3 regions of the Burkholderia stagnalis genome follow, and region 1 is predicted to be linked to each of the others. Evidence: riboswitches for the same ligand, from Rfam matches in the RefSeq annotation. Region 1 holds a riboswitch; each other region holds the start of a gene.
The links. Region 1 has a riboswitch for cobalamin ahead of cobA (uroporphyrinogen-III C-methyltransferase). Riboswitches for the same ligand answer to the same signal wherever they lie in the genome.
Positions count from the first base shown of each region.

Region 2: another riboswitch for cobalamin. It lies ahead of ABFO07_RS06225 (TonB-dependent receptor plug domain-containing protein); the one in region 1 lies ahead of cobA (uroporphyrinogen-III C-methyltransferase).
Region 3: another riboswitch for cobalamin. It lies ahead of ABFO07_RS21245 (CbtB domain-containing protein); the one in region 1 lies ahead of cobA (uroporphyrinogen-III C-methyltransferase).

Region 1 covers NZ_CP156685.1:2,295,322-2,298,585, reverse strand. The annotation lists gene cobO (cob(I)yrinic acid a,c-diamide adenosyltransferase) at 1-548, opposite strand, end outside; gene ABFO07_RS10680 (cobalamin biosynthesis protein) at 577-951, opposite strand; gene cobA (uroporphyrinogen-III C-methyltransferase) at 951-1,718, opposite strand; cobalamin riboswitch at 1,908-2,148, opposite strand; cobalamin riboswitch at 2,444-2,710, shown strand; gene ABFO07_RS10670 (HoxN/HupN/NixA family nickel/cobalt transporter) at 2,895-3,264, shown strand, end outside.
Region 2 covers NZ_CP156685.1:1,302,231-1,305,494, reverse strand. The annotation lists gene ABFO07_RS06225 (TonB-dependent receptor plug domain-containing protein) at 1-1,747, opposite strand, end outside; cobalamin riboswitch at 1,813-2,067, opposite strand; gene ABFO07_RS06220 (hypothetical protein) at 2,233-2,583, shown strand; gene ABFO07_RS06215 (cell division protein ZapA) at 2,580-2,894, shown strand; RNA gene ssrS (6S RNA) at 2,975-3,156, shown strand; gene ABFO07_RS06205 (EVE domain-containing protein) at 3,244-3,264, shown strand, end outside.
Region 3 covers NZ_CP156686.1:985,689-988,952, reverse strand. The annotation lists gene ABFO07_RS21255 (2,3-butanediol dehydrogenase) at 1-682, shown strand, start outside; gene ABFO07_RS21250 (CbtA family protein) at 746-1,471, opposite strand; gene ABFO07_RS21245 (CbtB domain-containing protein) at 1,484-1,693, opposite strand; cobalamin riboswitch at 1,741-1,882, opposite strand; gene ABFO07_RS21240 (histidine phosphatase family protein) at 1,858-2,490, shown strand; gene ABFO07_RS21235 (VC0807 family protein) at 2,551-3,207, shown strand.

The DNA of each region.
Region 1 (3,264 bases):
ACGAGGCGCATCTCGGTGACCAGGTCGGCCGCCTCGATCAGCGCATCGGGCGCATGGCGGCCCGTCACCACGACGTGCAGCGACGCGGGGCGCGCGGCGAGCGTCGCGAGCACTTCGTCGAGCGGCAGGTATTCGTACTTCAGCACGGTGTTCAGCTCGTCGAGGATCACCATCTGGTAATCGCCGCTCTCGATCATCCGGCGCGCCTCGTCCCAGCCCTTGCGGGCGGTCGCGATGTCGGCGTCGCGGTTCTGCGTGTTCCACGTATAGCCGTCGCCCATCGTCACGAAATCGCAGTGCGCGACCGCGCCGAGGAAATCGCGCTCGGACGTGTGCAGCGCGCCCTTGATGAACTGCACGACGCCGAGCCGCATGCCGTGGCCGAGCACGCGCACGGCCATGCCGAACGCGGCGGTGCTCTTGCCCTTGCCGTTGCCCGTGTGGACCATCAGCAGGCCCTTCTCGTTGACGGCGGCGGCCTGCTTCTTCTCGTGGCCGGCGCGGCGCCGTTCGGTCATCCGCAGATGCGCGTCGGGATCGGTTTTCATCGGGATTCGTCCTGTCGATAAAAGGAGGTCAAAGCGGGCCGGCGAACGCGACCGTCACGCCGCCCCGTGCGAATTTCGGGCCGAGCAGCCGGCCGCGCGGCGCGGCGAGCCGCGCACAGGGCTCGGCGACACCGGCCACGCCGAAGCGGGCGAGGGCGGCGGCCGACGGTGCGCTGGCGGCCAGTTCGGGATGCGCGGCGAGCTGTGCGGCGTCGAACGCGACGAGCGGCCAGCCGCGCCGCGCGCACAGCGTGCGCAGCGCGCGTGCGCGGGATTTGTCGACGAGCGTCGCGACGACGGCCGGCCGCGCGTGCGGGTGATGCGCGAGCGCCGCGCGAATCGCGGCGTCGAGCTGCGCGGCGCTCACGCCCGCGCGAAAGCCGAGGCCGAGGGCGACCTGCATCACGTGCGCGCCGGCGGCGGAGCGGCGCCGGCCAGCGCGGCCTGCACCGCGGGATCGGCGGCCAGCGCGGCGACGCGGCCGATCACGACGATCGCCGGCGAGCCGATGCCGGCCGCGCCGACGGTGTCGACCAGCGTCGCGAGCGTCGCCAGCGCGTGACGCTGCCCGGGCCGCGTCGCCGATTCGATCGCCGCGCACGGCGTGTCGTCCGGCAGGCCGCCCGCGCGCAGCGCGGCGGCGATCGCGCCGAGCCGGCGGATGCCCATGTAGATCACGAGTGTCATGCGGGTCGCGGCGAGCGCGTGCCAGTCCGGTTCGTCGTCGCCCGCGCCGTGGCCGGTGACGAAGATCACGCCCTGCGCATCGCCGCGATGCGTGACCGGGATGCCGAGCGCGGCCGGCGCGGCGATGCCGGCGGTGATGCCGCTCACGACCTCGACCGGAAAGCCCGCCGCGCCGAGCGCGATCAGCTCCTCGCCGCCGCGGCCGAACACGAACGGGTCGCCGCCTTTCAGGCGCGCGACGCTGCGGCCTGCGCGCAGGTGCGCGAGCATCGCGGCGATGATCGCTTCCTGCGGCGTCGACGCGTGGCCGCCGCGCTTGCCGACGTGTTCGACGATTGCGTCGGCGCGCGCATGCTGCAGCACGTCCGGGTTCACGAGATCGTCGACGAGCAACACGTCGGCCGCGCCGATCGCGCGCACCGCCTTGAGCGTCAGCAGGTCCGCGTCGCCGGGGCCGGCGCCGACCAGCCAGGCGCGGCTCATCGCGCGCGGCACGGCGCGAGCCGTGACGAAGCGGTGGCGTGCGGCGAACGGAGGGCGCGAAGCCGGCCTGCGAGGATGCGATGCATAGCGGAATGAACGGGGCCCGCTCGACGCGGGCATAAGCGCATGATAGGCGCACGGTCAGCGCACGCAGTCCGTCCCCCGCGGACCGGGCGTTCGCGAGCGTCGTGCTCGCCCCTTGCGTCGGCCGGTATCCGGGCTGGCCGCTTGCCAGGCCGCGGCCTTCCCACCCGGCGCTGGCGGGCAGTGGCATCGTGGGCGGCATGGGCGTGCGCGCTCGGGGCGCGTCACGCGGGCGGCGTACCGTTGCGGGGACAGCACAGGCCGGGCGGTCGCGCCGCCTCCTGTTTCCCGTTTAACTGCGCCCGCCGGAGGGTGGGCGCGAGCACCGAACGCGGCGCATACGATAGCACAGCGTGCCATTGGCCCGGAGGGCCGGCCGATTGAGCCCGCATTCGATCGAGATCGATCCGGCAGCCGATGCATTGCGCGGCCGCAAATTGGTTTGCGATCATCCGCCTGACGTCACGAGCAAGGCCTGGATTGCCGACTGCCGGACGCATGCGGCGGAGGGGACGCATACCAACATCGGCTTGCCCCGCACGGACGGGGCTGCGCAAGGCGATCGCGGAGGGGGCGGCGCGCGCGGCGTGAGCGTTCCGGCCGGCCCGCCGTCTCGCCTTGACGCTCCCGCCCGCGACGCCTACACTCGCACGCGTTTCGGTGCTCGCGCGCGCCTTCCCGGCGCGCGCAGTTAAACGGGAAACAGGACGCTCGGCTGCCCCGCAGCCATGCCAACCTGTGCTGCCCCCGCAACGGTAAGCGAACGCCTTGCGCCACGCGCAAGGCAGCGCCGCTTCGCCGCATGCCTGCTGCGCATGCGGACGACCGCCACTGGATGCGTCGCGCGTCCGGGAAGGCGAAGCGGCGTGTTCGTCAGCCCGGATACCGGCCGAGACGAGGGGTTCAGCGCCGCGGGGATGCGGCGCATCGTCCACGGCCGCCGCCGCAGCGCGTCCGGTATCCGAGCGTGTTCCGCATTCCGGCCCGCCGCGCGCTTCGCGCCGGCCCGGCATCCGGCAGCGCGCGCGGGCCCGAGCGTATGGCGCCGGCCGTGTTGGCATTCACCATGTCGACCGTTCGCCAGGGAGCACCATGCTCGACTCGTTCTTCCGCCTGTTCAACGACAGCCCGTCCGGCCTGCGCGGCAAAATCGTCGCGATCTATGCGCTGCTCATTGCGTTCAACGCCGGCGCGTGGATCTGGGCTTTCGTCGCGTTCCACGACCAGCCCGTGCTGCTCGGCACCGCGCTGCTCGCGTACGTGTTCGGCCTGCGCCACGCGGTCGACGCCGACCACATCGCCGCCATCGACAACGTCACCCGCAAGCTGATGCAGGAAGGCCGCAGCCCGCTCGGCGCGGGCCTGTTCTTCTCGCTCGGCCATTCGACGGTGGTGATCGTGATGTCCGTCGCGGTCGCGCTCACCGCCGCGTCGCTGTCGCGCTTCGAAAGCATGAAGGCGT
Region 2 (3,264 bases), 990 kb from region 1:
CGTAGCCGCCGAGCCGCCCGCCGCCCGAATCGTTGCGCGCGCCGCTGACGAGCCACTCGCCGCCGACGCGCAATGGGCCGAACGGGTGGCTCGCCGACGCCGACGCAAACCGCCGCGCGCGGCGGTCCAGGTCCTGATTCTGCGTTTCGTTGACCGGATTCTGCAAGGTGCCGGCCACCCGCACGTCGGTTGCGCCGACGTGCCCCTGCCACGATGCCTCGAGCCCCTGCACCTTCGCGCGGCCGACGTTGCGCGCGACATAGAAGCCGCTGCGCGCGTCGGGCTGGTAGTCGATCAGGTTCGCGTAGCGGGTCTGGAACGCGGTGACGCGCACGACGCCCACTTCGTCGGACGCGTACTGCACCGCGGCCTCGACCGAGTGGCTGCGCTCGGGCTGGATCGACGCGTTGCCCGCGTTCGGGTAGTAGAGGTCGTTGAAGGTCGGCGCGCGAAACGCGCTCGAATAGCTCGCGGTGACCTTCCAGCGATCGGTGAGCTCGAGACCGTAGCCGAGATAGTAGGAATTCGCGCCGCCGAAATCCGAATACTGGTCGCGCCGCACGCTCGCCTGAAACTGCTGGCGGCCGACGCGCCCCGTATAGCCGAGCCAGCCGGAGTTCACGTGGCGCTGCGGCGCGGAATACACGTTCGACATGAACTGCTGGTCGAGACGCTCGTAGCCGGCCTGGATCGTGTGATCCTGCGCGATCCGGAAATCGTTCTGCCACGTGTACTGGCGGTTGTCGGTATTGAAGTGGTCGGTGTACGCGCCGTTCAGCTGCGTCTGGCTGCGATCGTTGCCCGCGGCGACACTGACGTGCGTCGTCCACCAGTCGAACAGCTTGCCGTTCGCGAACACGCGCGCCTGCTGCACGCGCGAATAGAGATTGTTCAGGTCGGCCGGCGCGCCGAATGCATTGTCGTAGCTGTTGTTGCCGTTCGCCTGGAAGTAGCTGACGCCCGCGTCCCAGCGCGCATCGAAGCGATGGCGCAGCGATGCGGTCACGCTCTCGTTGAGGTAGCCGTTCGCGTTCGGGTTCGCACTCGGCCGCTTCGCCGGGTCGAGCGCGGAGAAACCGTTGTCCTTCTCGCGCGCGACCGCCACGCTGAAGGTCGTCCTGCCGTCGCCGTCGAGCCGGCCCGACACGCCGGCCTGCTGCGTCTGCGTGCCGTAGCTGCCGAGGCCCACCGCGAAATTGAAGCGCGGCGGATGGTTGCCGCCGTCCTTCGTGAACACCTGCACGACGCCGCCGATCGCGCCCGAGCCGTACAGCGACGACACGTTGCCGTTCACGATCTCGACGCGCTGGATCTGGTCGAGCGGCAACTGGCTGAGCTGCGCGTTGCCGAGGCTCGCGGAGTCGACCCGCACGCCGTCGATCAGCACGAGCGACTGGTTCGACTGCGCGCCGCGCAGGAACAGCGACGCGTTCGCGCCCGGGCCGCCGTTGCGCACGATCTGCGCCCCCGGCGCGAACGCGAGCAGGGTCGGCAGATCGGCGCCGGGGTGCGCGGCGATGTCCTGCGCGTCGAACACGGTCGTTTGCGGAATCGCGTCGGCGAGCGCCTGCGGCGCGCGCTGCGCGGTCACCACCATCGGCGCGAGCAGCGGCGCGTCGGCGTGCCGCCCGGCGGCGGGTGCGGCGGAGTTGGAAGACGGGGTGTCGGCGGGGGCCGTCTGCGCGGCGGCCGCGAGCGGCAGCCCGCATAGCGCGCCGAGCGCGGTGCGGGCGATTGGGGTCAGCATCGAAGAAGTCCTGTGAACCGCAGCGCAGCCTGCTTCCCCGCGGGCCGCGCGTCACGGAGCCCGCGTGCGGGCTCCCCGCCTCGGCCGGTATCCGGGCTGGCGGCGTTCCGGCTCGCCTTCCCGCGCGAACAGCACGCGCAGTGGCCTGCGCCCGCGTGCATGTGGCACACGCCGAGCGCACCCGAGCCGGCCTGCATCGTCCGATGCGGCCGCTTACCGTTGCGGGGGCAGCGCAGGTTGGCGGCACGCTGCGGCGCCACGCCCTGCTTCCCGTTTAACCGCGCGTCGCACGCGCGAGCACCGAGGCGGCGCCAGTTTAGGAGCGGGCCGCGCGAGCGTCAAGAAAGCATCCGGCCGCACGCAAAACCGGCTCGCGATGCGCGCATTCGAGGCAAGAAGCGGGGGTGTTACGACTGGAAACGTTACAGATGTCGGAATGCGCGTTATTCCGCGCTAAAATGCTGGGTCTTTAGAGGACGCAGCAGATGCTCAACGAACTCGAAACCCTATCTCAAAATATTGGCCGACTGATCGCGCTGAATCAGCGCTATCACTCGGAACGACTCGCGCTCGAGGAGCAGGTCGCGCAATTGCGCGCGGAAACGGACACGGTGCGCAGCGAGCTCGCGCAACTGCGCGAGGAACGCAATGCGCTCGCGGAGGAACGCGACACGCTGTCGGCAAAGATCGACGACGCGCAGGTGAAGCTGAACGCGATTCTCGAGAAGCTGCCGCGCACGAAGAGCGTGGCGGAGGCCGACAACCAGCTCGACCTGCTGGATACGCAGGCGCGCACCGATCGCGACGACGCAGCCAGCCACGGAGAACACGCATGAGCACCAAGCAGATCGAAGTCTCGATTCTCGGCCAGGCCTATCGGCTTGCCTGTTCGGCCGAGACCGAAGCGGCGCTGCTGGAGGCGGTCGCGCGTGTCGACGCGGAAATGACGAAGATCCGTTCGAACAGCTCGGTGCGCGGCACCGACCGCATCGCGGTGATGGCGGCGCTGTCGCTCGCGTCGGAACTGCTGCGGCTGCAAACGAGCGTGCGTCACGGTGAAGCATTTCCGGCGGAAGAAATCCGGCGTACAATGCACCAGATGAACGAACAACTCGGTGCGGTGCTCGCACAGCACGAGACGCAGTAACCTCGAATCGAAGCGTCGATTTTCCTTGATCTCGACGGTCAACGGTGGTCAAATTGGCGCGTAGATTCACAGTTCAATCAGCTTCCCTGCCTGGTTCGCCAAGGTCATATATTCCTTGAACCAATGCCATGTGCACGGTTGCGGAAATTTGTAGCACGGGCGCGCGCGTCACTCTGTCTGATGTACCCGAAGTGCTGCTAACTGCGACCAATTCTGAACCCCAGGTTCAGGATGCCGGCCTAGCGGCTAAGGCGGGGGCCTATCCAACGGCATCGGGCAATTCCCGGTGCCGTTTCCTTTTGTAGCCGCCGCTGTTTGCAGCAGCCTCTTTCTGCGTCGATTACGATCCATGCAATTCTGGCTGATGAAG
Region 3 (3,264 bases), on a different replicon from region 1:
GTTCGCCGAATTCGTGAACGTGCCCGCCGAGCTGCTGTACAAGCTGCCCGACGGCTTTCCGACCGAGGCCGGCGCGCTGATCGAGCCGCTCGCGGTCGGGCTGCATGCGGTGAAGAAGGCCGGCAGCATCGTCGGCCAGACGGTGGTCGTGGTCGGCGCGGGCACGATCGGCCTGTGCACGATCATGTGCGCGAAGGCGGCCGGCGCCGGGCGCGTAATCGCGCTGGAAATGTCGGCGGCGCGCAAGCAGAAGGCGCTGGAGGTAGGCGCGAGCGCGGTGATCGACCCGAAGGAAACCGATGCGCTCGCGCAGGTCAAGGCGCTGACGGGCGGCTACGGCGCGGACGTGTCGTTCGAGTGCATCGGCCACACCGCGACCGCGAAGCTCGCGATCGACGTGATCCGCAAGGCCGGCAAGGCCGTGATGGTCGGCATCTTCGAGGAACCGGGCGCGTTCAACTTCTTCGACCTCGTGTCGACCGAGAAGGAAGTGATCGGCTCGCTCGCGTACAACGGCGAATTCGCGGACGTGATCCGCTTCATCGCGGACGGCCGCATCGACGTGCAGCCGCTGATCACCGGACGGATCGCGCTCGGCGACATCGTGTCGCGCGGCTTCGAGGAGCTGGTCAACCACAAGGACCGCAACGTGAAGATCATCGTCCGGCCGACGGCCGGCTGACGTGCGCGCCGGGGCCGGCCGCCCATCGCCGGCCCCGGCGCGCCGCCGCAATCGCGCGGCGCGTTACGCGCGCGAGCCGACCAGCCCGCTGCGCTCGGCGAGCGCGCCGAACAGCAGGCCGATCGTCGTCCACATCACGGCCTGCATGCCGATCGCGGCCACGCGGAATTTCCACAGCAACGCGGCCGGGAACCCGTCGGGCACTTCGTTGAAGTCCGGCAGCGCGAACTGCACGAGCGCGATCAGCACGACGAACACGAGCCCGCCGCCGATCGACGCGTTCCATTCGCCGACGCGCGCGGCCAGCTGGCGGCGCACGCCGAGCGAGAACACCATCGCGGCAATCGAGATCGCGATCATCAGGAAGAACAGCCCCGTGCGCACGCCGATCGTTTCCGGATCGCCGACCGCCGGCGGATTGGCCGGGTATTTGAGGTTCGGCACGACGACCAGCGCGACGAACGCGGCCAGCGCGAGCCATGCGGACAACGCCCGCGCGCCGAGCTTCCCGACCCGCCCGTACGCATACGCGAACGTCAGTGCGAACAGCCCGCCGAACGCGGCCCCGTACGTGACGACGGCGGTCAGCAGGCCGACGCCGGCCTGCGTGTCACGGCTGACGAGTTCGGCTTCCGGCTCGTCGCCGTGCGAATGGGCTTCGCCATGCTTCTCTTCGAACGCGATCGCCTGGCTGACGTGCGGCTCCCCGGCCACCCTGGCGAAACCGAACGTGAGCAGACCCGCGGCAATGCCCGCGAGCATGCCGCGTACCAACAGCTTTCCGACCATGAACGCCCCCTGTCAGTGGCAAGGAAAGCCGAGCAGATGGCGGCCGTCGTGAACGAACTCGTGGACGAACATGCCGGGAATCAGCGACGTCGCGCCCTCTTCGGCGCCGACGAAGTACAGCGCCAGCAACAGGAGCAGGCCGCCGAACACGGCCCACGGCAGGAGTTCCCGGACGGGAATGGGCGCCGGTGCGACAACCGGCTTGAGAACTGCGTCGCTCATGATGAAACCTCCAGGGGGGAAAGCGCGCCCCGACGAACGGTTGAAGAATGACAGTGGCGACGAAGGCAGGTCTGGCTTTCGGAAACGTTGGCGACCGATTACAGTGGCGCGACCGCGCCGGATTCACACCGGCTTCCGCACTTCGCAACGGGGGGATTGTACGCGTGAACGTTCCGGATCAGAAAGCGTCGCGCCGCACGCCGTCGCCGCAGCGTACGCAGGTGCTGCTGATCGCCCATGCCGCGACGCAGGCCATGCGCACGGGCACGTTCCCCGACGACGACGCGCTGGACGCGCACGCACTCGCGCAGGTCGCCGATGCACGCGCGCGGTTGCCGCAGTTGCAATATCCGCCCGGCGCGACTGCGCTATGCGGCCCGGCACGCTGCGCACGGCAAACCGCCGCCGCGCTGGCGCTGCCGGCGGCCATCGAGCCGGCGCTGGCCGACTGCGACTACGGCGCGTGGCGCGGCCGGCGTCTCGCCGACATCGCGCACGACGCGCCCGCGCAGCTCCACGCGTGGCTGACCGATCCGGCCGCGTCGCCGCACGGCGGCGAATCGTTCGACGCGGTGCGGCACCGGGTCGCCGCGTGGCTCGACCGGCTGCCGGCCGGCAACGTCGTTGCGATCGCATCGGCCGCGGTGATCCGCGCGGCGCTTGCGCACGCGGCGTGCGCTGCGCCGGAATCGGCGTGGCGCGCGGACGTCGCGCCGCTGTCGACGGTCGAGCTCGCGCGCGATGCGCACGGATGGTCGGTCGTATCCGGGTTCCCGCCCCGTGCAAGCGGCGATTGAATGCCGATATACTCGATCGCATCTGATTCGAGTTTCCGAACCCGTCTCATGGAACCTCCCGTGAAACCGCGCGCCGGCCTGCTCCTCGAACTCGTCGTCAACCTGCTGCTGCCGTGGGTCGCGTACCGGATCGCCCATCCGTACGTCGGCGAAGTCGGCGCGCTGTACGCGTCGGCGATTCCGCCGGTCGTCTGGTCCATCGTCGAATTCATCCGCACGCGCCGCGTCGACGCGGTGAGCGCCGTCGTGCTGTTCGGCATCGCGCTGTCGATCGTCGCGATGGCGCTCGGCGGCAGCCCGCGCGCGCTGCTGATGCGCGAATCGCTCGCGTCCGGCGCGATCGGCATCGTGTTCCTGCTGTCGCTCGTGCGCGAACGTCCGCTGATCTTCTATCTCACGCGCGCCACCGTGGCCCGCGGCATGGCGGGCGGCGCCGCGCGCTTCGAATCCGCGTGGGACGAGCAGCCCGTGCTGCGGCAGACGCTGCGCCTGATGACGTTCGTCTGGGGCGCCGGGATGAGCCTGGAAATGCTGTTCCGCTGCTGGATGGTGGTGAACTGGCCCGTCGAGCGCGTGCTGGTCGTTTCGCCGATCACCGGCTATGCGGTGTTCGGCGGCCTGCTGGTCTGGACGTTCTGGTACCGGCGGCGCATCCGCGAGCGCAGCAGCGTCGACATCCCGAACCGCGACGGTTTCACCGAAACCGCCGGCCGCTGACGGCCGCGCGGCGCGCATGCGCCGGCCCGCCCCATTCTGCGGCCGAACCTGACGGTC